DNA from 4 places in the Ancylobacter mangrovi genome. Region 1 is predicted to be linked to each of the others. Evidence: riboswitches for the same ligand, from Rfam matches in the RefSeq annotation. Region 1 holds a riboswitch; each other region holds the start of a gene.
The links. Region 1 has a riboswitch for cobalamin ahead of metE (5-methyltetrahydropteroyltriglutamate--homocysteine S-methyltransferase). Riboswitches for the same ligand answer to the same signal wherever they lie in the genome.
Positions count from the first base shown of each region.

Region 1 (6,979 bases):
GCCGTCGTCGCCGTGCCATTCCTGAAATATCCGGCAAATCCGCCTTCGGTCGGCTCGCCGGAAACCATCCGCGCGCGCACGGAGCTGTACTTCATCATGCTGGCATTCTCGCTCGCCTTCATGTTGGCTGCGGTCCTACTGGCGCGCGGGCTGTGGGAACGCTACGGCGGCTGGCAGGCGACGATCCTCGCCTGTCTCGTCTTCGTGGTTCTGACAGTGATCGCAAACTACGCCCTGCCGGACATCAACGAAGTGCCGGAGCAGTTCTCGGCAACGCTACTCTGGCAGTTCCGCCTCGCATCGCTGGGCATTCAGGCAATCCTGTGGACCACGCTCGGCCTGCTGTTCGGCTACGTTGCCGAGCGTGCTGGGGCCGGCTCCTCCCGGACGAGACCGGCCGCCGCGCTAGGTCGCTAGGGCCCGTGTTGGCCGCCACGTTCCTTCGTGAAGGTGCCCGCGATCCGCACCCCGCGGCGCGGGCATTCGTCGTAGCCTGCGCCGCGCTCGCCCTGCTGGCGTGTCTCGCGCTGCCGGCCGCTGCCCACCATCGGCGTACGGGTTCAGAGGCTTCCGGCCTGCCGATCCCCAACCTCACCCATGGCGAGATGGCGGTCGTTGCCCGCTATGCGGGTGCGATCCGCGATCTGGCAGGCTCTCCGATCCGTACCGATCCCACCTTCTGGCGGCTGAACAATTTCGTTGAGCTGCAGCGGACCTTCTGTCTCTGGCTGATGGTGCCAGGCAGCATCGACGACGAAGCGAGCCCGTTCAATGAATGCGCCCATGCTTATCTTGCCGGGCTGCGCGCGCTGCTTGGTCACATGGAGGGGCTGCCGGGAGCCAAGGCTGCGGCACAAGCGCTGACGAGCACGATGCAGATCGAGATGATACGAAACGGGGCTCTCTTTCAGCTGTGCCAGTACAGCGAGGAAGGCTTCCGCACCGGCGAGATCATCAAGCCTGATTGGAGTGCCGTGCCCCTTCATTTCGCGAGCATGGTCACGATCGGGGGCATTGGGATTCTTATGGCTTCAGGCGTTGGCTTGCTCTGGCCGAGGCGGCGCGGATGAGAACATAATAATATAAAGATGTCTTTATATTATCATTGACATTTTCTGTCTGGCTTCCCATCGTATAGCCGTCGTGGTTCTCCGGCGCCGAGCCGGAGCTAAGAGGGAATTCGGTGCGCCGATGTTCCGAAAGGAACAGGTCATGCCGGAGCTGCCCCCGCAACTGTGAGCGGCGAGCCGACGTCCATTCAGCGTCACTGGGGCGAGAGCCTCGGGAAGGCCGGGCGGAAGCTGTGACCCGCGAGCCAGGAGACCTGCCGCGGCAACATAATCGTCCCTGGGCGGGGTGTCCCGGTGGTGCGTTCGCGCGTCCGCCGGCTGTCGCCGCCCGCATGCGCTTATGCGTCCGCTCGGCCTTTGCCCCCATTCGCAATGGGGTTAGCCGATGAACTTCCCTCACTCTTCCGGCACGGTGCCGGTTTCCACCCTCGGCACGCCGCGGATTGGTCCGCGCCGTGAGCTGAAAGCCGCGCTCGAAGCCTATTGGTCCGGCAAGACCGACGCGAGCGCGCTGCTCGACACGGCCGCGCGGCTGCGCGCCGCCAACTGGGCGCGGCAGAAGGCGCTCGGCGTCACCAACATCCCGTCGAACGACTTCTCGCTCTACGACCACGTGCTCGACACCGTGGTGATGGTCGGAGCGATCCCGCAAGCCTATGGCTGGACCGGCGGGCCGGTGCCGCTCGACACCTATTTCGCCATGGCGCGCGGCAGCCAAGGCGGCGAGCCGGACGCTTGTGCGCATGGCCATGGCCACAGCCAAGGCGTGCCGGCGCTGGAGATGACCAAGTGGTTCGACACCAATTACCACTACATGGTGCCGGAATTCGCCGCCGGGCAGCGCTTCGCGCTCGCCTCCACCAAGCCGGTCGACGAATATCGCGAGGCGAAGGCGCTAGGCTACCAGACCCGCCCCGTTCTGCTCGGCCCGGTCACCTTCCTCAAGCTTGGCAAGGCCAAGGACCCGTCGCTCGATCCGCTCTCGCTGCTCGGCAACCTTCTGCCGGTCTATGGCGAGGTGCTGCGCCGGCTCTCCGCCAGCGGGGCGGAATGGATACAGATGGACGAGCCCTGCCTCGTGCTCGACCTCGACGCGGCGACGCATGCGGCGCTCAAGGAAACTTATGGCTTCTTCGCCCACGCGCTGCCGAAGTTGAAGCTCATGCTGACGAGCTATTTCGGCGGGCTCGGCGACAATCTCGACGCGGCGCTGACGCTGCCGGTCGCCGGGCTGCATCTCGACCTCGTCCGCGCACCCAACCAATTGCGCGAGGTGTCGGAGAGGGCACGAGCAGGCCTCGTGCTGTCGCTCGGCGTCATCGACGGGCGCAATGTCTGGCGCGCCAACCTGCCGAAGCTGCTCGACGCGCTGGAGCCGGTGGTACGCCGGCGCGGCACCGACCATGTCGAGATCGCGCCGTCCTGCTCGCTGCTGCATGTGCCGATCGACCTCGAACTGGAGACCGGCCTCGATCCGGACGTGAAGAGCTGGCTCGCCTTCGCGGTGCAGAAGATGGACGAGCTCTCCATCCTCGCCACGGCGCTGGCCGGCGGACGCGAGGTGGTGATGGGCAAGTTGATGGTCTCCGGCGCGGCAGCGGACGCGCGCGGCGCCTCGGCCAAGGTGCATCGCCCGGATGTCGCCATGCGGCTCGGTGCGGTGACGCCGGACATGGTGCGACGGCAGAGCCCATTCGAGGTGCGGCGCGCCGCTCAGCATGAAAAGCTCGGATTGCCGGCGTTGCCGACGACGACCATCGGCTCGTTTCCGCAGACCACGGACGTGCGCAAGGCCCGCGCCGCGCATGCCAAGGGCGAACTGAGCGACGCCGCCTACGAGGCGTTCGTAAAGGAGGAGACCACCCGCACGATCCACTGGCAGGAGGAGATCGGTCTCGACGTGCTCGTCCATGGCGAATTCGAGCGCAATGACATGGTGCAGTATTTCGGCGAGCAGCTCTCGGGCTTCGCCTTCACCAGGTATGGCTGGGTGCAGAGCTATGGCTCGCGCTATGTCCGTCCGCCGATCCTGTTCGGCGACGTGGCGCGACCGAAGCCGATGACGGTCGACTGGTGGCGCTACGCCCAGTCGGTCACGCAAAAGCCGATGAAGGGCATGATCACCGGCCCGGTCACCATCCTCAATTGGTCCTTCGTGCGCGACGATGTGCCCCGCAGCCTCGCCTGCCGGCAGATTGCGCTGGCCATACGCGATGAGGTGGCGGACCTGGAGGCCGCTGGCGCGGCGATGATCCAGATCGACGAGGCGGCGCTGCGCGAGGGACTGCCGCTGCGCAAGGCTGAATGGACGACCTATCTCGACTGGGCGGTGTCGAGTTTCCGGCTGTGTGCCTCGGGCGTTGCGGACGCGACGCAGATTCACACCCATATGTGCTACTCGGAGTTCAACGACATCATCGACGCCATCGGGGCCATGGACGCCGACGTCATCTCCATCGAGACCTCGCGCTCGAAGATGGAACTGCTCGACGCCTTCAAGACCTACAAATATCCCAACGAGATCGGCCCCGGTGTCTACGACATCCACTCGCCGCGTGTGCCAAGCGTCGAGGAGATGATCGACCTGCTGGCGAAGGCGACGCAGCGCCTCGCGCCGGAGCAGCTCTGGGTCAATCCTGATTGCGGCCTGAAGACGAGGCAATGGGAAGAGGTGCGCCCGGCGCTGGTCAACATGGTGGCCGCAGCGAGGCGGCTGCGCAGTGATCTCGCTGAGGCTGCCGAATGAGCCAGGCCAGCATCCCGGGAACGACCCGTCTCATCGACATCGTCTTCCCGGGCGCCACCAACCATCACGGCACGCTGTTCGGCGGCGCGGGGCTGGCGCATATGGACCGAGTCGCCTTCATCGCGGCGGCCCGGCACGCGCGCGCCGATTTCGTCACCGCCTCCTGCGAGCGGATCGACTTCGTCGCGCCAGCGAAGCTCGGCGAGATCATCGAGCTGACGGGGCGCGTCGTGCGTGTCGGGCGCCGCTCGCTCGGTATCGAGGTCGAGCTCGTTGCCGAGGCGCTCTCCGGCGAGCGGCGGCGCTGCACGAGCGGCGTCTTCAACATGGTGTCGGTCGTCACTCCCGCCGCCATGCCACCGCCGCCGGACCATACGCCGGAGGAACCGGGTGTGCTGCGCATGGCCGATCTCGTCATGCCGGAGCAGACCAGCCACTATGGCAGCCTCTATGGCGGCAGCGCGCTTTCCACGATGGCCAAGGCCGCCTTCGTGGAGGCGACCCGCCGCGCGCACCGTGCCGTTGTCATGGCGGCCTCGCGGTACGTCGCGTTCACCCGCCAGCTTCGGCCGGGCGAGGTAGCCGAGATCGAGGCGCGACTGGTCGAGGTCGGTCGGAGCTCGATGACCATCGCAACGCACCTCTGGTCGGAGAACCTCGCGACCGGCGAGCGGCATGAATGCGGTGCGGGCGAGTTCGTGATGGTTGCCGTCGGCGCCGACCACCGACCGGTCACGATCGACCCTCCTGCCGATCGCTGAGGCGCCAGACCTCGATGATGTCCGGCCGCTCGATAAGCTTCCTCACCATGTCGATCGGATAGAGGGGAAAGAAGATCGCGCGCTTTCCCAGGCCGAACGAACCGGCTCCCGTCCGCGGGAGCCGGCCATCCTTTGTCCAGCGGGACCGCTCAAGCGCGGTGATGCCAAGTGCCTCCTCGACGATCTTCGGATGCAGCGGAGCGGTTGCCAGAGTGGTCGCATAGGTCCGCAAGCGCGCGGTGATCTTCCGCACGGCTTCGGCCTTATCGACCTCAAAGTGACCCACGATGCCGTCGCTGTCGGCAACCAAAGTCAACGGGCGGCCGCGCTTAAGCATGGCAGCGGCGCGCGAGCTGATCTGATTCGCACGCTGCTGCGAGCCGAGCGTCAGGCTTTTGGTCAAGCGGAACGTCAGGATCAACCGGTCAGGGCTGGTACTCAGCTCGATAGGATCGCGACCCGGGCTCCGTGCCACCTTCATCGTCGCGCACCTGCCTCAGTCCCAGGCCAGCGCACCGCCGTTCTGATACTCGATGACGCGGGTCTCGAAGAAGTTCTTCTCCTTCTTGAGATCCATCGCCTCGCTCATCCACGGGAACGGGTTGTCCGCTTCCGCGAACACCGGGGCGAGCCCGAGCTGGGCGCAGCGGCGGTTGGCGATGAAGTGCATGTACTGCTCGCACAGCGCCGCGTTCAGCCCGAGGAAGCCGCGGGGCATGGTGTCCCCCCCATAGGCCGCTTCCAGCTCGGCGGCGTCCTTCAGCATGGCGCGCACCTCGTCCTGGAAGGCGTGCGTCCACAGATGCGGGTTTTCGATCTTGATCTGGTTGATCACGTCGATGCCGAAGTTCAGGTGGATGCTCTCGTCGCGCAGGATGTACTGGTACTGCTCGGCGATGCCGACCATCTTGTTGCGCCGGCCGAGCGAGAGGATCTGCGCGAAGCCGGTGTAGAACCACATCCCCTCGAACACGACGTAGAAGGCGACGAGGTCGCGGAGGAACGCCTGGTCAGTCTCTGGCGTGCCGGTGTGGAACGCCGGGTCGTCGAGGCTCTGCGTGTGCCTGAGCGCCCAGGCCGCCTTGTCGGTGATCGAGGGCACTTCGCGGTACATGTTGAACAATTCGCCCTCGTCGAGGCCGAGGCTTTCGACGATGTACTGGAAGGTGTGGGTGTGCACCGCCTCCTCGAAGGCCTGCCGGAGCAGGTACTGCCGGCATTCGGGATTGGTGAGATGGCGGTAGATCGCCAGCACGATGTTGTTGGCGACCAGACTCTCCGAGGCGGCGAAGAAGCCGAGATTGCGCTTGAGCATGCGCCGTTCGTCCTCGGTCAGGCCGTCGCGCGACTTCCACAGCGCGATGTCGGCCTGCATGGAGACCTCGGTCGGCATCCAGTGATTGTTGCAGCCGGACAGGTACTTCTCCCACGCCCATTTGTACTTGAGCGGGAGAAGCTGGTTCACGTCGGCGCGGGCGTTGATCATCCGCTTCTCGTCGACCGTGACGCGGGCGGCGCCGCGCTCGATGGCCCCGAGGCCGGTGGCGTCTCCGGCCGGCGGGCCGAAGGCGGGGTGGATCGGGGCGGGAGAGGGCTTGGTTTCGGACCAGTCGAGCATGTGCATGTCTCCTTCTTCTCTGCTCACTGGCAGGCTTCGCAGGTGGGATCGTCGATGGCGCAGGCTTTGCCGAAGGCGCTCTCGGGCACGGAAATCGGCGCTGCCGTGACCACGGCAGATACGGCGTTCAGCTTGCCGTCCGTACCCTTCAGCGTCGATTTCTCGACATGGGTGGCCGAGCGCGAGCGCAGGTAATAGGTCGTCTTCAAGCCGCGCTTCCAGGCCAGCCGGTAGGTCTCGTCGAGCTTCCTACCCGAGGGGTTGGCTACGTAGAGGTTGAGCGACTGCGACTGGTCGATCCATTTCTGCCGCCGCGCCGCCGCCTCGATCAGCCAGGACGCGTCGATCTCGAAGGCGGTGGCATAGAGCGCCTTGAGGTCGTCCGGGATGCGGTCGATCTGGCCGACGCTGCCGTCGTAATATTTGAGGTCGGAGACCATCACCTCGTCCCACAGGCCGCGGGCCTTGAGGTCGCGCACGAGTGCGGCGTTCACAACGGTGAAGTCGCCGGACATGTTCGATTTGACGAAGAGGTTCTGGTAGGCCGGCTCGATCGACTGCGACACGCCGCAGATGTTGGAGATGGTCGCGGTCGGGGCGATGGCCATGGTGTTGGAATTGCGCATGCCGGTGGACTTCACCTTGGCGCGCAACCCTTCCCAATCCAGCGTCGTTGAGCGGTCGAGGTCGAGCGAACCGCGAGCCTCTGCCAGCAGCTCGATGCTGTCGATTGGCAATATGCCCTTCGACCACAGCGACCCCTCGAAGCTCGGATAACGCCCGC
Region 1 is NZ_JANTHY010000010.1:45,618-52,596, forward strand. It holds gene NVS83_RS20250 (CbtA family protein) at 1-417, shown strand, start outside; gene NVS83_RS20255 (hypothetical protein) at 426-1,070, shown strand; cobalamin riboswitch at 1,128-1,346, shown strand; gene metE (5-methyltetrahydropteroyltriglutamate--homocysteine S-methyltransferase) at 1,456-3,816, shown strand; gene NVS83_RS20265 (acyl-CoA thioesterase) at 3,813-4,577, shown strand; gene NVS83_RS20270 (hypothetical protein) at 4,549-5,058, opposite strand; gene NVS83_RS20275 (ribonucleotide-diphosphate reductase subunit beta) at 5,074-6,195, opposite strand; gene NVS83_RS20280 (ribonucleoside-diphosphate reductase subunit alpha) at 6,219-6,979, opposite strand, start outside.

Region 2 (6,979 bases), on a different contig from region 1:
GGCGACCTTCGTCGGCCTGTTCTTCTTCGGCTGGGACAAGCTTTCCAAGGTCGGGCACCTCGTCACCACCTGGGCGGTGGCGCTGGGCTCGAACCTGTCGGCGCTGTGGATCCTGGTCGCGAACGGCTGGATGCAGAACCCGACCGGCGCGGCCTTCAACCCGCAGACCATGCGCATGGAGATCACCGACTTCTTCGAGGTGGTCACAAACCCGGTGGCGCAGGCGAAGTTCGTGCACACGGTCTCGGCCGGCTACGTCACGGCCTCGGTCTTCGTGCTCGGCGTCGCCGCCTGGTACCTGCTGAAGGGCCGGCACATCGAGATCGCCAAGCGCTCGATGACGGTCGCCGCCTCGTTCGGCCTAGCCGCCTCGCTGTCGGTCGTCGTGCTGGGCGACGAGAGCGGCTACCTCACCACCGAGCATCAGAAGATGAAGCTCGCCGCCATGGAGGCGATGTGGGAGACCGAGCCAGCGCCGGCCGCCTTCACCCTGTTCGGCCTGCCGAGCCAGACCGACCGCGAGACCCATTTCGCGGTGCGCGTTCCCTGGGTGCTGGGCCTGATCGCCACCCGCTCGCTCGACACGGTGGTGCCGGGCATCAACGAGCTCGTCGGCCATGCGCAGGACCGGATCAAGAGCGGGGTGATCGCCTTCGATGCGCTGCAGAAGATCCGCGCCGCCGGCTCGGACGCCGCCATCCCGCCGGATGTGCGCCAGGCCTTCGAGGACCACGGCACCGACCTCGGCTACGCGCTGCTGCTCAAGCGCTACGTCGACGATCCGCGCGCCGCGACGCCCGAGCAGATCGCGCAGGCGGCCTGGGACACGGTGCCGAGCGTGCCGACCCTGTTCTGGTCGTTCCGCATCATGGTCGGCCTCGGCCTGTCCTTCATCGCGCTGACCTCGGTGTTCTTCTTCCTGTCGGCGCGGCGGATGCTGGACCGCTACCGGCCGCTGCTGTGGGTGGCGGTGATCGCAATCCCGCTGCCCTGGGTCGCCGTCGAGCTCGGCTGGGTGGTGGCGGAATTCGGCCGCCAGCCCTGGATCATCGAGGGCGTGCTGCCCACCGCCGCCGCGGTGTCGAGCCTCGGCGCGGCGACCGTGCTCACCACGATCGTCGGCTTCGCGCTGATCTACACCGTGCTGATCATCATCGAGATGACGCTGATGGTGCGCGCCATCCGACAGGGACCGGAGCCGGACGACGAGCCTGACGCCGAACTCATCCCCGCTCACCTCGTCGCCGCGGAGTAGGAACCATGATCCTCCACACGCTCATCGACTACGACGTCCTGCGCGTCATCTGGTGGCTGCTGCTCGGCGTGCTGCTGATCGGCTTCGCCGTCATGGACGGCTTCGACCTCGGCACCGACATCCTGTTGCCCTTCGTCGCGCAGACCGACCTCGAACGGCGCGTCGTCATCAACGCCATCGGCCCGACCTGGGAAGGCAACCAGGTGTGGCTGATCCTCGGCGGCGGCGCGATCTTCGCCGCCTGGCCGCCGCTCTACGCGGTGTCCTTCTCCGGCTTCTACCTCGCCATGTTCGCGATCCTGTTCGCGCTCATCCTGCGCCCGGTCGGCTTCAAGTACCGCTCGAAGCGCGAGGGCTCGATGTGGCGCACGGCGTGGGACTGGGCGCTGTTCGTCGGCGGGCTGGTGCCGGCGCTGGTGATGGGGGTCGCGGTCGGCAACGTGCTGCAGGGCGTGCCCTTCCACCTGAACGGCGACCTGCGCATCTTCTATGACGGCACCACGCTGTTCGAGCTGCTGAACCCCTACGGCCTGCTGTGCGGCCTGCTCTCGGTGGCGATGGTGGTGATGCACGGTGCCGGCTGGCTGGCGCTGAAGACGCAGGGCAATGTCGACCGTCGCGCGCGGGCCATCGGCAGCTACGCGGCGCTGGCGACGCTGGTGCTGTTCGTGCTCGGCGGGCTTTGGCTCTATTTCGGCGTCGACGGCTACCGCATCACCAGCGCGCTCGTCCCCGACGGCCCGTCCAACCCGCTGGCCAAGACGGTGGAGATCGCGCCGGGCGCATGGTTCGCCAACTACGCTGCCCATCCCTGGATGATGGCGGGGCCTGCGCTCGGCATCCTCGGCGCGCTGGCGAGCCTGATCCTGCTGCGCACCCGGGCCGAGTTCACAGCGCTGCTGGCGAGCACGGTGTCGATCTTCGGCATCATCTCGACGGTGGGGGTGTCGATGTTCCCCTTCATCCTGCCCTCGACAGTCGACCCGCGCTCCAGCCTCACCGTGTGGGACGCCTCGTCGAGCCATCTCACCCTGTTCATCATGCTGGTCTGCACCGTGATCTTCATGCCGATCATCATCGCCTACACCACCTGGGTCTACCGGGTGCTGTGGGGCAAGGTCGATACGGCCGAGATCCAGCGCGACAACAGCCACGCCTACTGAGAAGGAGACCGATCATGTGGTACTTCGCCTGGCTGCTCGGCCTGCCGCTGGCCGCCGCCTTCGCGGTGCTCAACGCCATGTGGTACGAGCTGATGGACGACGTCGCCCGCACCAAGGCGCAGCCCGCGCCGGTGCCGGTGCGCGGCCGGCACTGACGTCGCCGCCGCACCTCTCGCGGCGTCGGCCCTGCTTGACAGGCCCGTGCCCTTGGGTGCGTGCTGAGGGCGTGCATGGTGTCCGGGCGGGGTGACTCGCCCGGATGAAACGGGAACGGGGAAGGGCGAGAGCGCCGCAAGGCCGATCGCCCCAGCCCCGACCGCCCCCGCGACTGTGAGCGGCGAGCGGCCTTCCACGATGCCACTGGATGCCATCCGCGAGGATGGCTCCGGGAAGGCGGAAGGCAGCCGTGACCCGCGAGTCAGGAGACCGGCCATGCATGAGCGTCCACCCTCACGCCGCCGGGAGAGGCGGCAAAGGAGCATCCCATGCATATCGAACCCGGCCTCGTCGCCGAAGGAAAGATCTGGCTCAGCTACGTGACCGCCGCCGGCGCGGGCACCTATGCGCTCAAGACCGCCTATGAGGCGGTGCGCGAGCGCGGCCTGGGCTCGCTGCTGGTGCGCAGCGCGGCGACTACCGCGCTCGTATTCTCGTTCTTCGAGATTCTGCCGCATTATCCGGTCGGCGTGTCCGAGGTGCACCTCATCCTCGGCTCGACGCTGTTCCTGATCTTCGGTCTTGCGCCGGCCGCGATCGGCCTCGCGCTCGGCCTGCTGATCCAGGGGCTGTTCTTCGCCCCGTTCGACCTGCCGCAATACGGCATGAACGTCACTACGCTGCTGGTGCCGCTGTTCGCGCTGACCGGGCTCGCGCATCGCATCATCGCGCCGGGCACGCCCTATGTGGAGCTGAAGTACCGGCAGGCGCTGGCGCTCTCCACCACCTACCAGGCGGGCATTGTCGTCTGGGTGGCGTTCTGGGCCTTCTACGGCCAGGGTTTCACGCTCGCCAACGCGGCCTCGATTGCCTCCTTCGGCGGCGCCTATATGCTGGTGATCATCATCGAGCCGCTGGTCGACCTCGCCGTGCTCGCCGGCGCCAAGGCGCTCAACGGTCTGAAGGGTAGCGCGCTGCTCGAGCGCCGGCTCTACGACCCGGCCTGACGGCCGGCCCATCTGCGGTGCGGTTCGAGCCCGGGAGCCTTGCGGCCTCCCGGGCTTTTTCATGCGCGCGGACTCAGCCCGCCAGCCAGCCGGGCAGAGCGGTGTCGAATATCCCGGTAGAGGCCGCCTCCACGCATTGGGTGAGGCTTCCCAGCATCACGCGGCGCCCGGAAAGGCCGGGGCCGTAATGGGCGTATTTGCCCGAGCTGGTGAGGATGGCGCGAGCCGCAGGCGGGATGACCGGCTCGCCGATCATGCACCAGCAGGTGTCGTTGACGAAGGAGACGCCGAAGCGCTCAAGCGCCGCCGTCAGCCCCGCCGCCTGCGCGCGGGCAAAAACGTCCCGTCCGCAGGTGACGACGAGCGCAACATCAGCCGCTTTCCGCCGGCCGGCGCATAGGGCCGCGAGGCGTTCGATCTCGGTGAAGGAAAAATGCGGGTTGCCGAGCGCGACGAGGTCGATGCGGGCCGCGCCCTCCTCGCCCGCACCCTCCTCGCCATTGATGCGCCGCCAGCTTTCGGCAAGGTCTGCGCGCGAGACCGAGAGCCTCGGCAGCGTTTCCGCCAGCGCGTGCGCGGCGGCGATTTCCCGCGCTTCGGGTGTGATGCCGGCGATGTGGAACATCGGCGCGCCCGAGGTGGTGGCGAAGGCGGCGGCGAAGGCCTTGAGGTCGTCGTCCGTCATCGCCGCGTCCTCCAGCCCGAGCACAAGCGGGATCGCCTCCGGCGACATTTCGCCCAGATGATGGCCGAGCAGCGCGAAGAAGGCATCGTTGGGCGCCGAAATAGGCGCCACCTCGATCGCCACGGCGGGGCGCCTTCCGGCGTCGAGATGGCAGCCCGCCAGCGGCGCCCGGCCGGTGATGGCGACGCATATGTCGAGATAGTCGGGATATTTCATCGTCCGCGCGCCGAGCACGCTGTTCGCATAGGCGACGGCGTTGGATTCGGCCCAGACGATCTGCTCGCCGAGGGCGGGCGGCGCGTCGAGCAGATAGGGCGCGCAGGTGAAGCTCGTCCGCGCGCCCATGGCGAGATAGGCCTCGGCCAGCCGCCAGGCCGGTTCGCCGAGGCTGGCGTCGACCCCCAGTGCGCGCCAGCGCCGCCCGTCGACCGAGACGGCGTTCAGCGTCGTCGGCACGCGCACCCGTGCGCCGAGATCGCGCAGCCTTTCGGCGAAGCGCAGGCTCGCCTCGCCCGTGTAGATGCAGCCGTCGATATGGGCGCGGGTGACGTCGATCAGCTCGCGCGCGCCGTAGAGCCCCGCCATCTCCACCACCACCTCCATGGCGAAGCGGGTGGCCTCCCCGTGCTCGCCGCGCAGCATGGCGCGGTCGGCGGGGCTCAGCGCCGTCGCCGCGCGTCCCGCCGGGGCGTCACGATGCGCGGCGGCGGGCGCGCCTTCGGCGATGAGCGTGTCGCCGGAAATCTCGGCCCGTCCGGCCTCGGCGAGCCGCGCCATGTCGTCGCCGGCGAGCCGCAGCACCGGCACCGAAACCCCGAACATCCTGCGGGCGATGATGACGCCGAGGGTGACGATCTCCTCTTCCTCGGTGAAGACGAAGGCCGCCGGCGCACGCCCGTTCATGAGGAGCTGCAACGCGACGCTGCTGCCCGTGCACGAGCCCCGGCTGCCGGGCATGACGAGCACGGTGCCGGCGAGGCTGCGGCCGTGCAGCGGGTGGTAGCGGTCGACCACGATGCCGGTCTGCGGGTCGACGCCGCCCCAGAACGACAGCGGCACGGGCGCGGCGACGACCGGCCCGCCGGCATGGCCCTCGACGATCTGTCTGCCCGTCAGTCGCACTTTGGAATCCTTCGATATTTCAAATCACTATAGTGCTTCATCGCGTCGCATCGCCTGAAAATCGCCGCCGATCGGTATTATGTTCGCGGGCATGATGAAGGCCGCCTTTCCCCTCGCCGTCGCGACCTCCATGCTCGCGGGCCTGCTGGCGGTCGCGGGTGCGCAGGACCGTTCGGCCGACGCGCCCGGTCTGGAGAAGCTCGGCGAGACGCTGTTCTTCGACACCGACCTCTCGCGCGAGCGCACGCAGTCCTGCGCCACCTGCCACGACCCTTCGACCGGCTTCGCCGATCCGCGCGGCGGGCCGGTCTCGATCGGCGACGACGGCACCTCGCTTGGCGTGCGCAATGCGCCCACGGTCAGCTATGCCACCTTCAGCCCGCGCTTCGGCAAGGACAGCGAAGGGCATTATGTCGGCGGCCAGTTCCATGACGGGCGCGCCGACACGCTGGAGGACCAGGCCGGCCAGCCGCTGCTCAACCCGATCGAGATGGCGATGCCCGACCGGGCGAGCGTGGTCGCCCGGCTGAAGGAGAAGCCGGCCTATCTCGAGGCCTTCCGCAAGCAGTTCGGGCCGGACGTGTTCGACAGCGACGAGCGCGCCTTCGCCGCCCTGACCGAGGCGCTGGCGGCCTATGAGCGCAGCCCCGCCGTCTCGCCCTTCGATTCCAGATATGACCGCTACCTGCGCGGCGAATACAAGATGACCCCGCAGGAAGAACTCGGCCGGGTGCTGTTCTTCTCCAACCAGTTCACGAGTTGCGGCCAGTGCCACAAGCTGCACCCTTCCGGCGGCAGGGACGAGACCTTCACCGATTATCGCTTCCACAATATCGGCGTGCCGCGCAATCCCGAGCTGGAGGCTCCGCTCGACCACGGCCTGCTGGCGCGCGAGGACGTGACGGACCCGGCCCATGATGGCCAGTTCAAGGTGCCGACCCTGCGCAACGTGGCGGTGACGGCGCCCTACATGCACAATGGCGTCTTCAAGGACCTGAGGACCGTCATCCTCTTCTACAACAAGTACAATTCCTCCTCTCCCAAGCGGCAGATCGACCCCGAGACGGGACGCGAGTGGGACCCGCCGGAGGTCGCCGGCACGCTGTCGATGAAGGAGCTGGAGACCGGCCCGGCGCTCGACGACCGGCGCATCAACGCGCTGGTCGCCTTCCTCAAGACGCTGACCGACGCGCGCTACGAGCCGCTGCTCGGCGAGTAGCGAGGCGGCGCCGGCCGGACGCTCGCCCGCACACCGAGCCGTGACACGCGGGCCGCCTGTAACGATGTAACCTTGCGACGCGTAGAGGAGGGGAGCGCCTCCCGTGACCCGGGTGGCGATGCCCCTTCAGCGGAGCACGCGCATGATGACACGACGTCTCCTCACATTCTCCGGCCTCGCCGCGCTCGGCGCTCTCGCGCTGCGCTACGGGCAAGGCGCGCGGGCGGAGACGGCCAAGGCGCCGTTTCCGGTGACCCACACCGATGCCGAATGGCGCCAGCGTCTGACCCCTTCGCAATATGCGGTGCTGCGGCGCGCGGCCACCGAGCGGCCCTTCTCCAGCCCGCTCAACGACGAGCACCGGCCCGGCGT
Region 2 is NZ_JANTHY010000001.1:476,666-483,644, forward strand. It holds gene NVS83_RS02190 (cytochrome ubiquinol oxidase subunit I) at 1-1,255, shown strand, start outside; gene cydB (cytochrome d ubiquinol oxidase subunit II) at 1,261-2,418, shown strand; gene cydX (cytochrome bd-I oxidase subunit CydX) at 2,433-2,573, shown strand; cobalamin riboswitch at 2,633-2,867, shown strand; gene NVS83_RS02205 (energy-coupling factor ABC transporter permease) at 2,904-3,581, shown strand; gene lhpI (cis-3-hydroxy-L-proline dehydratase) at 3,655-5,388, opposite strand; gene NVS83_RS02215 (cytochrome-c peroxidase) at 5,468-6,607, shown strand; gene msrB (peptide-methionine (R)-S-oxide reductase MsrB) at 6,750-6,979, shown strand, end outside.
Region 2: linked by a shared signal. The riboswitch ahead of NVS83_RS02205 (energy-coupling factor ABC transporter permease) and the one ahead of metE (5-methyltetrahydropteroyltriglutamate--homocysteine S-methyltransferase) in region 1 are both predicted to bind cobalamin.

Region 3 (6,979 bases), on a different contig from region 1:
GAAGCGCTGTTCGAGCCGCTGGGCATCGACATGTTCGAATGGGTGGCGATGAGCAATGGCGATGCCGCCGCCGCCAGCGGGCTGAGGCTCACTGCGCGCGACATGGCCAAGATCGGGCAGCTCGTGCTCGACGGCGGCGTCTGGAAGGGGCGGCGCGTCGTCTCCCAGGACTGGATCACCGAATCGACCGCGCCGCGCTTCGAGGGCTGGCGGCCGATGCGCTACGGCTACCAGTGGTGGATCGGCGCCTCGCCGCATGCGGGCGGGGAGGTGAGCTGGATTGCCGCGATCGGTCTTGGCGGCCAGCGCATCTTCATCGTCCCCGCGCTCGACCTCGTGGTGGTCAGCACCGCCGGGCTCTACCGGGACCCGGATCAGGGCGCGTTCTCGCGCGCGGTGCTCGAGAAGGTCGTGCTGCCGGCCGTCCGCGAGGGCGGGGAGCGGCCGTCCGCCCCGCGTTGACATTCGCCGCGCGGGCTCCTTAAGTGAAGGCGACCGACGGTTTCCTCCCCCCGGGGAGGGACGAAGAGGGAATGCGGTGCGGGACGCCAACCGGAAACGGCGCGTCCCAATTCCGCGGCTGCCCCCGCAACTGTGAGCGGCGAGCCCGTGCCGGATGCCACTGGGATGTTCCCGGGAAGGCGGCGACGAGGCGGCGACCCGCGAGCCAGGAGACCTGCCATCGGTTCGGTCGTGATCGCCGGCGGGGTGCCCGGCGTTCAGGCAGAGCCGACGGGCACCCATTCCCGGCGGCTTCGCGCGGAAATCTCCGCGGCCGGCGCATCCCGTGACCCGACCGGCCCGCTGGAGACGCCGCATGAGCCAGACCGACCCGACCAACCTTTCGCGGGTGCCGTGCACCATCGTCACCGGCTTCCTCGGCTCGGGGAAGACCACGCTGATCCGGCATATCCTTGAAAACGTGCGCGGAAAGCGGCTCGCCGTGATCGTCAACGAATTCGGCGACGTCGGCATAGACGGCGAGATCCTGAAGGGCTGCGGCATCGAGACCTGCCCGGAGGAGAACGTGGTCGAGCTCGCCAATGGCTGCATCTGCTGCACCGTGGCGGATGACTTCGTGCCCGCGCTCGACGCCATTCTCGCCCGCAGCCCGAAGGTCGACCACATCCTGATCGAGACCTCCGGCCTCGCCCTGCCCAAGCCGCTGGTGCAGGCCTTCCACTGGCCTGCGATCCGGAGCCGGGTGACGGTGGACGGCGTGGTCGCGGTGGTGGACGGCGACGCGCTCGCCTCCGGCCGGGTGGCGCACGACCACGACGCGCTCGCCGAGCAGCGCGCCGGCGACGTCCAGCTCGACCATGACGACCCGATCGAGGAGGTGTTCGACGACCAGATCGCCTGCGCCGACCTCGTCATCATGACCAAGGCCGACCTCGTCGACGCCGAGGGCCAGGTCCGGGCGCGGGCCGCGCTCGACGCCGAGCTGCCGAAGGGCGTCAGCGTGGTGAGCGTGGCGCAGGGGCGGATCGACCCGGCGGTGCTGATGGGCCTTGGCGTGGGCACCGAGGACGACATCGAGAACCGGCGCACCCATCACGACGACGAGGCCGAGCACGACCATGACGACTTCGACAGCTTCGTCGTCGAGGTGCCCGAGATCGAAGATCCGGCGGCCTTCGCTGCGCGGGTGGCGCGGGCGGCGGAAGAGGCGGACGTGCTGCGGGTGAAGGGCTTCCTGCCCGTCGCCGGCAAGCCGATGCGGCTGCTGGTGCAGGCGGTCGGCCCGCGCGTCAGCCACCAGTTCGACCGTCCCTGGGGCGCGGGCCCGCGCACCGGGCGGCTGGTCGCGATCGGGCTGAAGGGCCTCGACCGGGCGAAGGTGGAGGCGATCCTTTCCGGCGCCGGCGCCCGCAGCGGCGTCTCGGTTCCGGCCTGACGCGACGCCCGAACGACGCGCCGGGCCGGGAGCCGAGCGATGCACATCCTCACCACCACCTCGACCAGCCTCGACGATCTTGTCGAGCCGGTCGACCTCGGCCAGACGCCGGGGGAGGTGGTGGTGCTGTCCTTCACCGACAGCGATCTCGGCGCGCTGGCGCGGGCGCAGGAGGCTGCTCTTGCGGCGGGCGATCGCCTGCCCAGCCTGCGGCTCGCCAGCCTGCGCGACCTGCGCCATCCGATGTCAGTCGATCTGTGGATCGACAAGGTGGCCGTGCATGCGCGCGTGATCGTGGTCCGCCTGCTGGGCGGGCTCGACTGGTGGCGCTACGGGGTGGAGCGGCTGGCGAGCGAGGCGCGCACGCGCGGCATCGCGCTCGCCGTGCTGCCGGGCGAGGACCGCGACGATCCGCGCCTCGCCGGGGCCTCGACCCTGCCAGCCGAGGATCTCGCCGCGCTGCTTTCCTATTTCCGTGCCGGCGGGCCGGATAATATGCGCGCCCTGCTGCGCCGGCTCGGCCGGCATGCCGGGGATGATCCCGCAGGGCACGATATGCCCCCCGTGCCGGTGCCGATGGCCGGCACGTATGAATGGGGCGGGGAGGCCGGGCAGGGGCCGGCCGTTCCCGTGATCTTCTACCGCTCCATGTGGCTCGCCGGCGATACCGTGCCGGTCGACGCGCTTTGCGCCGCGCTCGCCGCGCGCAGGCTGGCACCGAAGCCGCTCTTCGTCGCCAGCCTGCGCGAGCCGGCCTCGGCGGCCTTTCTGGCGTCGGCGCTGGCGGGGATGGAGCCCGCCGTCATCGTGACGCTCACCGCCTTCGCCGCCGCCGATCCTGGGGAGACGAGCGTGCTCGACGCGCCGGGCGTGCCGGTGCTGCAGGCGGTGGTCGCGACCACGCGGCGCGAGGCGTGGGCGGAGGGCGCGCGCGGGCTCACCGCCTCCGACCTCGCCATGCATGTCGTGCTGCCGGAGATCGACGGCCGGGTGCTGGCCGGGGCGCTTTCCTTCAAGGCGTCGGAAGAGGCCGGTGCCGTGCCGGGCTTCACCGCGCTGGCGAACCGGGCCGAGCCGGATCGCGTCGGGCAGGTGGCGGCGCGGGTGGCGGCGCTGGTGCGGTTGCAGGGGCTGGCGCCCGCGGCGCGGCGGGTGGCGGCGCTGATGCCGGACTATGCCGGCGTGCCGGGCCGGACCGGCTGGGCGGTCGGGCTCGACGTGCCTGCGAGCATCCTCGCGCTGCTGGAGGACTGCCGCGCGGCCGGCTACGCGGTCGAGGACCCGACGCCGGACGAGCGCGCGCTACTGGAATTGCTGAACAGGGGCGAAGCCTCCCTGTCGCTCGCCGAGTATCGCCGGCTGACGGCCGCGCTCCCGGCCGAGGCGATGGCCGCCATCGAGGCCGCCTGGCGCGCCCCGGAGGATGATCCGGGGCTGGTCGACGGCGCCTTCCGCTTCCGCGCCCGCGCCTTCGGCAACCTCATCGTCGCCATCGCGCCCGACCGCGGCTCGCAAGAGGAGCGGCGCGCGCAGTATCACGACCCGGCGCTGCCGCCGCGCCACGCGCTGCTCGCCTTCGGGCTGTGGCTGCAGCGCGAGGCGGACGCGCTGGTGCATATGGGCGCGCACGGCACGCTGGAATGGCTGCCGGGCAAGCATGTCGCGCTCACCGCCGGCTGCTTCCCCGAGCTGGTGCTGGGCGCGCTGCCGGTGGTCTACCCCTTCATCGTTTCCAATCCCGGCGAGGCGGCGCAGGCCAAGCGGCGCATCGCCGCGCTCACGCTCGGCCATCTGCCGCCGCCGACGCTGGAAGCGGGGCTGGCGGGCGAGGCGCGCGAGCTGGAGCGGCTGGTCGATGAATATGCCGAGGCCGACGGGCTCGACCCGCGCCGGCGCCAGCGGCTTGCGCGGCTGATCGTCGAGGAGGCCGGCCGCACCGGCTTCGCCCGCGATGCCGGGCTGACGACGGAGTTGGCGCCGGACGAGGCGCTGAAGCAGATCGATGCGTTCCTGTGCGATATCAAGGAGATGCGGCTCAAGGACGGGTTCCACGTCTATGGCCGGGGAGCGTGCGGGGAGGCCGAGCGCGCGGGGCTGATGGCGGCGCTCGACGGGCGGCGGGTCGCGGCCGGGCCGGCCGGCGCGCCGGGGCGCGGGCGCACCGACGTGATGCCGACCGGGCGCAACCTCTACGCCACCGACCCGCGCGCCCTGCCCACGCCCACCGCGATGGATCTCGGCACGCTCGCCGCCGAGGAGGTGCTGCGCGCCTATGCGCAGGCCCATGGCGACTGGCCGCGCGCGCTGGTGCTGGACCTGTGGGGCAGCGCGAGCCTGCGCACCGGGGGCGAGGAGATCGCGCAGGGGCTGGCGCTGATCGGCGCGCGCCCGACATGGGACCCGGCGACCGGGCGCGTGACCGGCATCGAGGTGCTGCCGACGGCTGTGCTGGGGCGCCCACGGGTCGACGTGACGTTCCGCATTTCCGGCCTGTTCCGCGACCTGTTCCCGGCGCAGATCGCGCTGCTCGACGCCGCGCTGCAGGCGGTGGCGCGGCGCGAGGAGACGGGCGACGAGAATCCGCTGAAGGCGGCTATCAAGGCGGCGGCGAGAAGCGGCGACGACGCGGCGGCGGTGCGCATCTTCGGCACCGCGCCGGGTGCCTATGGCGCCGGCCTCGCCCGCGGCGAGGTCGACCGGGCGGCGCTCGGCGAGACCTATCTCGCCAGCGCCTCGCATGCCTATGGCGGGGCGGAGGGTACGGCGCGGCTCGCCGGCGACGCCTTCGAGGCGCGGGTGGCGGAGGCGGACCTGCTCGTGCACGGCGCCGACGATCCCGGCCGCGACCTGCTCGAGGGCGATGCCGACCTCGCCTTCATCGGCGGCTTCGCGGCGGCGGCGGAAAGGCTCGGCCGCCTGCCCGACCTCGTGGTGCTCGACACCGCCGATCCCGCGCGGCCGAAGGCGCGCCCGCTCGCCGAGGCCATCGCGCGGATCGTGCGCGGACGGGCGAGCCCGCGCTACATCGACGGGCTGCTGCGCCACGGCCCGCGCGGGGCGTCGGAGATCGCCGAGACGGTCGACCGGCTGGTCGGCTTCGCCGAGGCGACGCGGGCAGTGCCGGGCCATCTGATCGACCTTCTGCACGAGGCCTATGTGGTCGACGAGCGGGTGCGCGGCTTCCTGATCGAGGCCTCGCCCGAGGCGGCACGCTTTGTCGCCGGGCGCTTCGACCGGGCACGGGAAAAGGGCCTCTGGCATCCGCGCCGCAACGATGTCGGCGCCGGCCTCGCCGCCCTCGTCGGGGAGGCGGCCGAATGAGCGTAGCGCCCGCCAGAGCGATGGAAATGAGCGCCGAGACGACGGCGATGCGGCGCGGCGCCTGCCCGAGCCTGCCCGAGCCGATGCCGACCGGCGACGGCTTGCTGGCGCGGCTGCAGCCGGCCGTGCCGCTGACGTCGGACCAGCTCGCCGGGCTGGCGCGGCTGGCGCGCGAATGCGGCAACGGAATCGTCGAGGTGACCGCGCGCGGCAAGCTGCAACTGCGCGGGCTGACGGCCGAAAGCGCGGCGCGCCTGCCGGCCGGGGTCGATGCGCTCGGCATCGTGCCGGTCGGCGGCTTTCCGGTGGAGACCGGCGCGCTGGCCGGGCTCGACCCGGCCGAAGCGTTCGATCCGCGCCCGCTCGCGCAGGCGATTTCTGAAGGCGCAGCCAGGCTGGTGCCGCGCCTCGCGCCCAAGGTTTCGGTGGTGGTCGATGGCGGCGGGACGCTCCATCCCGGCGCGCTGAAGGCCGACATCGCGCTCACCGCCGGCGGCAGCGGCCGCGTCCTCGTCCGTCTCGCCGGCCTCACTGCCGGCGAGGTGGCGCTGGAGCGGGCGGCGGAGGTGACGGTCGGTCTTCTCGCGCGGCTCGCCGGGCACGGCGCGACCGCACGGATGGACCGGATGGTGCGGCAGGAGGGCATGGCGTGCCTGCGCGCGGAATTCGGCCTCGACGCCGTGCCGGAGCCGCACCGCGCGCCGGCCGAGCCGGTCGGGCTGCACGCGCTCAACGACGGGAGCTTCGCGTGCGGGATCGCGCCGCCCTTCGGGCAGGCGACGGCCGGGGCGCTGGAGCGGCTCGCTGACGCCGTGCGCAAGGCGGGCGCGCGCCATGTCGAGCCGGCGGCCGGACGGGCACTGCTCGCCGTCGGGCTGGCGCGCGCGGCGGCGGAGCTTCTGGCGCGCGAAGCCGCGGCGCTTGGCTTCATCGTCGATCCCTCCGATCCTTTGCGCCGGGTCGCGGCCTGTCCCGGTGCGCCGGCCTGCGCCTCCGCCCGCATCGAGACGCGCGCGCTCGCCACCGCGCTCGCGCCGCTGCTCGCGGCCGGCGGCATGGGCGGCGGAGTGGGCGGCGAACTGCATGTCTCGGGCTGCGCCAAGGGCTGCGCGCATCCCGCCCCGGCAGCACTCACCATCGTGGGGCTGGACGCGGGGGCCGGGATCGTGGTCGAAGGCACGCCGCGCGAGGCTCCTGCGCGGATCGTGCCGGTCGCCCGGCTCGGCGCGGAGCTGCGCGAGCTGCTGGCGCGGGACGTCATGGAAGATGAATTCTTGAAGAAGGACCCGGCCTGAGTGTCGAACCCGTTCGATTATGTGCGCGACGGCAATGCGATCTACGAGCGCTCCTTCGCCATCATCCGGGAGGAGGCCGATCTCGGCCGCTTCTCGCCCGAGGAGGCCGACGTCGCGGTGCGGATGATCCATGCCTGCGGGCTGGTGGAAGCCGCCTTCGCCATCGATTTCGCGCCCGGTCTGGTCCGGGCCGGCCGCGCCGCGCTTGAGGCCGGCGCGCCGATCCTGTGCGATGCCGAAATGGTGGCGCACGGCGTCACCCGGGCGCGGCTGCCGGCGGGCAACGAAGTGGTGTGCACGCTGCGCGACCCCGCCGTGCCGGAGCTGGCTTCGAGGCTCGGCACCACCCGCTCGGCCGCGGCGATGGAGCTGTGGCGCGAGAGGATGGAGGGGGCGGTGGTCGCCATCGGCAATGCGCCGACCGCGCTCTACCGGCTGCTGGAGATGCTGGACGCGGGCGCGCCGA
Region 3 is NZ_JANTHY010000007.1:278,692-285,670, reverse strand. It holds gene NVS83_RS18470 (serine hydrolase domain-containing protein) at 1-462, shown strand, start outside; cobalamin riboswitch at 483-698, shown strand; gene cobW (cobalamin biosynthesis protein CobW) at 818-1,897, shown strand; gene cobN (cobaltochelatase subunit CobN) at 1,937-5,218, shown strand; gene cobG (precorrin-3B synthase) at 5,215-6,513, shown strand; gene NVS83_RS18450 (precorrin-8X methylmutase) at 6,514-6,979, shown strand, end outside.
Region 3: linked by a shared signal. The riboswitch ahead of cobW (cobalamin biosynthesis protein CobW) and the one ahead of metE (5-methyltetrahydropteroyltriglutamate--homocysteine S-methyltransferase) in region 1 are both predicted to bind cobalamin.

Region 4 (6,979 bases), on a different contig from region 1:
CCAGCCTTTCGCCGCTCGCCCGCTCCAGAGCGCCGCCGAGCAGCGTCGTGGCGCCGCCGCTATATTCCCAGCGCGTGCCGGGCCGTGCGCTCATCGGCCGCGACAGCACATAGGCATAGGGGTCGGCGGCCTCGTACATCAGCCGCTCGTCATTGGCCGGGCTCCACCACGGCCCGCCTTCGTTCCAGGTGAAGCCCGGCGTCATGGTCAGCAGGTCGCGCAGCGTGACGGCACGGACCTCCGGCGCGGCGTTTCCGGTCTCGGCGGGGAAGAAATCGAGGATCGGCGCGTCGAGCCTGCCGAGCATTCCGCGGTCGCGCGCGATGCCGAAAAGAAGCGACACCACGCTCTTGGTCACCGAACGCAGATCGTGCAGGCGCCCGGCATCGTGGTCGACGAGGCCGATGTCCTCGCCCCACCGCTCGTCGCGCCCGGAGGCGTAGGCCTCGTAGACCAGCCTGCCATGGCGGATCACCAGCAGCGCATGCACGTTCGGCCGGTCCGGGTTCTCCAGCCGCGCGCCGATCGTGCACAGAAGGGCGGGATCGAGCCCGACCGAGGCCGGGGCGGCGACCTCCCAGCCCTCGCCGGCGGCCGGCGGCGCCCCGCAGGGCAGCGGCGCCGAGCGCGCGGGCGCCCCGGACATGGCGATGGAAAGGACCACGGCGAGGATGGCGACGAGCATCGGCAGGCGCGCCGGAGCGCCTCGTCCCGACCATGCGGACCACCCGGCCATGCGCTCTCCTCCCCGCGCGCGGCCATGCTGGCAGCGCGCCGCAGCGAAGCCATGAGAGACCCTACCACGGTGCCGCAAGATGCCGCGGCGGCGCCGAATGCCGCACATGGCGATTGCAGTCGCGACGCTGACGCCTATAGTTGCCCTGTCGTCGGTTCCCGTGGTGACACGGGACGCAAGACGGGAACGCGGTGGGGTGGAGAGCGAAAGCCTTCCGCCGATTCCGCGGCTGCCCCCGCAACTGTAAGCGGTGAGCCCCCTCCACTGGCCATTGGCGCAAGTCACTGGGATTCGTCCCGGGAAGGCGGAGGAAAGGGCCAAGACCCGCGAGCCAGGAGACCGGCCGGCGACAGAACCCGAACCGGCCCTCGGGTGGAGGGCCAAAGGAGACTGGCATGAAGACCTCCCACAGCCCCGTCGCGGCTGCCTCCCACGAATCGACCGCCTCGCGCGCCGTCCAGCTCACCTTCGTCGCGCTGCTCGGCGTGTTCGTGATCGGCGGCGTGGGCTTCTCCCATATCAGCGCCGTCCACAACGCCTCGCACGACGTGCGCCACGCCAACGCCTTCCCCTGCCACTGAGGAAGCGTTCGACATGTCGCTGTTCAGGACTTTGCTGTTCACTGCCGCTCTCGCCGGCATAGGTACTGGAGTAGTGGTTGCCGGCATCCATATGGTCGGCACCGCGCCCCTCATCCTCAAGGCCGAGGTATACGAGGAAGCCGGCGACGCCGTGCCGGCCGCCCACTCCCACGATGCCGCCACCGCGCACGAGGCCGGCGCCGGGGAAACAGCCGCCACCACCGCGGTCGCCGCGCACGTGCACGACGACGAGGGCTGGGAGCCGGCCAACGGCTTCGAGCGCAACGGCCTCACCTTCGTGTTCATGGCGCTCACCGGCTTCGGCTTCGCGCTGCTGCTGCTGGCGGCGAGCGAGCTCGCCGGCGGGTTGAAGGACTGGCGGCAGGGGATATTGTGGGGCTTCGCCGGCTTCGCGGTGTTCACCATCGCCCCCGAAATCGGCCTTCCGCCGGAGCTTCCCGCCATGCCGGCCGCCGACCTCATGGCGCGCCAGCTCTGGTGGATCGGCACCGCCGCCGCCACCGCGACCGGGCTCGGCCTGCTGGTGTTCGGCCGCTCGCCGCTGCTCGCCGCCCTCGGCGTGGCGGTGATCGTGGTGCCACACGCCATCGGCGCGCCGCAGCCGCCGAGCTACGAGACGCCGATCCCCGAAGCGCTGCACCACAGCTTCGTGGTGGCGAGCACGGTCGCGAGCTTCGTGTTCTGGGCGCTGCTCGGCGGGCTCTGCGGCTATCTGCGCCCGCGCTTCGCCGCGCAGGCCTCCGCGCCGCTCGCGGCCCGGCCGGCGTGAGCCTCACCTTCGTCCTCGGCGGCGCCCGCTCGGGCAAGAGCCGGCACGCCGAGGAACTGGTCGAGCGCCTCGCCCCGCCCTGGACCTACATCGCCACCGCCGAGGCCCATGACGCGGAGATGGCGGAGCGCATCGCGCTCCACCGCTCCCGCCGCCCGGCGGACTGGCACACGCTCGACGCGCCGCACAACCTCGCCGCCGCCCTTGCCGGCCTGTCGGCGGATCGCCCGGCGCTGGTCGACTGCCTGACGCTCTGGCTCACCAACCGCATGCTGGCCGGGGCCGACGTCGCGGCCGAGAGCGCCGCGCTCGCCGCCGCGCTCGGCGCGTGCGAGGCGCCGCTGGTCGTGGTCTCCAACGAGGTCGGGCTCGGCATCGTGCCGGACAACGCGCTCGCCCGGCGCTTCCGCGACGCGCAGGGCCGGCTCAACCAGATGGTTGCCGAGAAGGCCGACCGGGTGATCTTCATGGTCGCCGGGCTTCCCATGAGGGTCAAAGGATGAGCGACATCCCCGCCGAAGAGGCCGCCCGCCACCGCGCGAAGATGGAAAAGCGCAAGGCGGTGCAGGACGCCGAGGTCGCCTCGAAGACGCAGGAAAAGGGCCTGCTGATCGTCCACACCGGCGCCGGCAAGGGCAAGTCGACCGCCGCCTTCGGCCTCGCCCTGCGCACGCTGGGCCAGCCGGAGGGACAGGCGGGCACGCGGGTCGGCGTCGTCCAGTTCATCAAGGGCGCCTGGCACTCGGCCGAGCGCGACGCGCTCGCGGCCTTCGGCGCGCGTGTTGAATGGCACACCATGGGCGAGGGCTTCACCTGGGAAACGCAGGACCTCGCCCGCGACACCGCCGCCGCCCGCCGCGCGTGGGAGAAGGCGTGCGAGTTGATGGCCGACGAGAGCATCGGCCTCCTCATCCTCGACGAACTCAACATCGCGCTGCGCTACGACTACCTCCCCCTCGACGAGGTGATCGCGACGCTCGAAGCCCGCCGTGAGGGGCTGCACGTCGTCGTCACCGGCCGCAACGCGAAGCCGGCGCTGATCGAGGCGGCCGACCTCGTCACCGAGATGACGCTGGTCAAGCATCACTTCAAGGCCGGGGTGAAGGCGCAGAAGGGCATCGAATTCTGATGGCCTTCCGCGCCGCGCGACCTCGAAATTCCGCTGAGGCATCCTTATGTGAGGAAAGGCGCCGGCTGTCGCGGCGCGGCTTCAGGGAGTTCCGCGCCGATGCGCTCCACCCCCATCGCCTATCTGTTCTGGTTCTTCGGCCTGATCGGTGTGTGCGGCATCCACCGCTTCTATGCCGGCCGCTACTGGACCGGCGCGCTGTGGCTGCTGACCGTCGGCCTGCTGGGCATAGGCCAGCTCGTCGACCTGTTCCTGATCCCGGGCATGGTGCGCGAGGCCAATCTCGAGCGCCGCGTGGACTATCTGGAATCGCGCCGGGCCTGACCGGCCCGCGCGGCGCGGGCGTGCCATGAGGGCACGCGCCCTCATGTTCCAGGGTACCGGCTCGGATGTCGGCAAGTCGCTGATCGTTGCCGGCCTAGCCCGCGCCTTTTCCAATCGCGGGCTCAAGGTCCGCCCCTTCAAGCCGCAGAACATGTCGAACAACGCCGCCGTCACTGCCGACGGCGGCGAGATCGGCCGCGCTCAGGCGCTGCAGGCCCGTGCCGCGCGGATCGCCCCCTCCGTCCACATGAATCCGGTGCTGCTGAAGCCGCAGAGCGACATCGGCGCGCAGGTCGTGGTGCAGGGCCGCGCCCGCGGCAATGCGAAGGCGGCCGATTACCAGCGCCTCAAGCCCTCTCTCCTCGCCGCCGTGATGGAGAGTTACGAGCGCCTCGCCGCCGAGGCCGACCTCGTGCTGGTGGAGGGCGCGGGCTCGGCCTCCGAGATCAATCTGCGCGCCAACGACATCGCCAATATGGGCTTCGCCCGTGCCGCCAACGTGCCCGTCGTGCTGATCGGCGATATTGATCGCGGCGGCGTCATCGCCAGCCTCGTCGGCACGCGGGCGGTGCTGGCGGAGGAGGACGCGGCGATGATCCGCGGCTTCCTCGTCAACCGCTTCCGTGGCGACCCGGCGCTGTTCGCGCGCGGCATGGAAGAGATCGCCACCCGCACCGGCTGGGCGGCACTCGGCCTCGTCCCCTTCTTTCCCGAGGCCCGCCGCCTGCCGGCCGAGGACGCGCTGGCCCTCGACGCCGCGCCGCCCGCCAAGCCGGGAGCGAAACTGCGCATAGCGGTGCCGCTGCTGCCGCGCATCGCCAATTTCGACGACATCGACCCGCTCGACGCCGAGCCCGGGGTCGAGGTGGTGCGCGTGCGCCCGGGCGAGGCGCTGCCGGGCGATGCCGACCTCGTCATCCTGCCCGGCTCGAAATCGACCATCCCGGACCTCACCGCGCTGCGCGCCAATGGCTGGGACATCGACATCGCCGCCCATGTGCGGCGCGGCGGGCGGGTGCTCGGCCTGTGCGGCGGCTACCAGATGCTCGGGCGCACCTTGTCCGACCCGGACGGCATCGAGGGCCCGCCCGGCACGGTCCCCGGCCTCGGCCTGATCGAGGTCGACACCGTGCTCTCGGGCGAGAAGCGCCTCGTCGCCGTCACCGGCACAGCGGAGGGCGTGGCCTTCAGCGGCTACGAGATGCATATGGGCGTGACCGAGGGCGCCGGCCGCGCGCGCCCCTTCGCGCTGATCGACGGCGAAGGCCCGGAAGGCGCGGTCTCGGCCGACGGGCGCGTCATGGGCACCTATGCGCACGGCCTGTTCGCCGGCGATGCCCAGCGCACCGCCTGGCTCGCGCGTCTCGGCGCCGCCCCGAGCGGACTTCGCTACGAGGACGGCGTGGAGGAGACGCTCGACGCCCTCGCCGCCCACCTCGCCGCCCATGTCGATCTCGACCGGCTGCTGGAGCTGGCGCGCGGCTGAGGCCTCACATCGCCAGCACCGCCGCCAGCCAGCCGATCGCCGCCAGCGCGATCGTCGCCACATCCGCCGCGCGATAGAGCCTGAGCGCCCGGCGTATGTCCTGCGCGGTGCAATCGCGCCGGCCGCCCGCGCCCATGATGCCGTCGTCGCTCATCTGCCCGCCATACTGGCGCGGCCCGGCGAGAGCGAGCCCCAGCGCGCCGGCGAAGGCCGCCTCCGGCCAGCCGGCATTGGGCGAGCGGTGCTCGCCGGCATCGCGCCACATCGCCCGCCATGCCCGCAGCGGCGAGGCGCCCGGCACGAACACCGCCCCGATCCCGACCAGCACCCCGGCGAGCCGCGCCGCTGGGAGGTTGAGCAGGTCGTCGAACCGGGCCGAGGCCCAGCCGAACTCGGCATAGCGGCGGGTGCGGTGGCCGATCATGCTGTCGGCCGTGTTCACGCCCTTGTAGGCGACCGCGCCGGCGATGCCGCCCACCGCCATCCACAGCGCCGGCGCGACGATGCCGTCGGAGAAGTTCTCCGCCAGGCTCTCGATCGCCGCCCGCGCCACCCCCGCCTCGTCCAGCGCCTCGGGATCGCGCCCGACGATGTGCGCCACCGCCGCCCGCCCCTCGGCAAGGCCGTGCTCCAGCCCGTCCGCCACCCGCGCCACGTGCTCGTAAAGGCTGCGCTGGGCGAGCAGGGTCGAGCCCGCCAGCGCGGCGATGACGAAGCCGGCCGGCAGCGCGAGGGCGAGCGCCTGCAGCGCCACGCCCGCGCCGATGCACACCGCCAGCACCACGGCGAGCGTCGCCACGCCGTCGAGCCGGCGCTCCATCGGCGCGTCGGCCTCGCTGTTGAGATGGGTGTCGAGCAGGTGGATAAGCCAGCCGATCCACATCACCGGATGGCCGATGCGATCGAACAGAAAGCGCGGATAGCCGAAGGCGGCCTCGCACAGCAGCGCCAGCAGGGTTAAACCGAGAGTAAGGTCGAGGGCCATCGCGGGTGATTCTGTCGGAAGGATCGGGCGCGCCGAATCCGTTGGAACGGCGTCCGACACCATTTCCGCGCCGCCGCGCGAGGGCAAGGGCCGCGACACGAGCCGGAGCACGACGTCCGCCTGATGAACATGGTTTCGCCCACCGCCGCCGTGCTGCCGCCCGAGATCGAGGCGCTGAAGCGCAGCCGCCTCGCCGAGGTGTTCGGCTTCGACCGGTTCCGGCCGGGCCAGCAGGACGTGGTCGATTCGGTGCTCGCCGGCGTGCCGACGCTGGCGGTGATGCCGACCGGCGCCGGCAAGTCGCTGTGCTACCAGCTTCCCGCGCTGGTGCATGGCGGGCTCTCGCTCGTCATCTCCCCGCTCATCGCGCTGATGGACGACCAGGTGAACGCGCTGAAGCTGCAGGGCGTCGCCGCCGAGGCGATCCATTCCGGCAAGTCGCGCGAGGACAATGTCGCGATCTGGCGCCGGGTGGCGGCGGGCGAGGTCAGCCTGCTCTACCTCGCACCCGAGCGGCTGATGACCGAGCGCATGCTCTCGGCCATCTCCCGCCTGCCGCTCGGCCTGATCGCGGTGGACGAGGCGCACTGCATCTCGCAATGGGGCCATTCCTTCCGCAACGAATATCTCGGCCTCGGCCGCCTGCGCGAGATCTTCCCCGACATCGCGCTGGTGGCGCTCACCGCCACCGCCGACCGCGCCACCCGCGACGACATCGTGGAGCGCCTGTTCGGCGGGCAGGCGCGGGTGTTCGTCTCCGGCTTCGACCGGCCGAACATCTTCATCGGCGTCGAGGACAAGAAGGACCCGGTGCGGCAGATCGAGAGCTTCGTGAAGGCGCGCCCGAACGTCTCCGGCATCATCTACCGCATCTCGCGCAAGAAGGTGGAGGAGACCGCGTCGCGGCTCTCCGGCCTCGGCATCCGCGCCCTGCCCTACCATGCCGGC
Region 4 is NZ_JANTHY010000007.1:285,685-292,663, forward strand. It holds gene NVS83_RS18470 (serine hydrolase domain-containing protein) at 1-736, opposite strand, end outside; cobalamin riboswitch at 872-1,098, shown strand; gene NVS83_RS18475 (CbtB domain-containing protein) at 1,132-1,317, shown strand; gene NVS83_RS18480 (CbtA family protein) at 1,331-2,107, shown strand; gene cobU (bifunctional adenosylcobinamide kinase/adenosylcobinamide-phosphate guanylyltransferase) at 2,104-2,610, shown strand; gene cobO (cob(I)yrinic acid a,c-diamide adenosyltransferase) at 2,607-3,236, shown strand; gene NVS83_RS18495 (NINE protein) at 3,336-3,560, shown strand; gene NVS83_RS18500 (cobyric acid synthase) at 3,604-5,046, shown strand; gene cbiB (adenosylcobinamide-phosphate synthase CbiB) at 5,051-6,031, opposite strand; gene recQ (DNA helicase RecQ) at 6,155-6,979, shown strand, end outside.
Region 4: linked by a shared signal. The riboswitch ahead of NVS83_RS18475 (CbtB domain-containing protein) and the one ahead of metE (5-methyltetrahydropteroyltriglutamate--homocysteine S-methyltransferase) in region 1 are both predicted to bind cobalamin.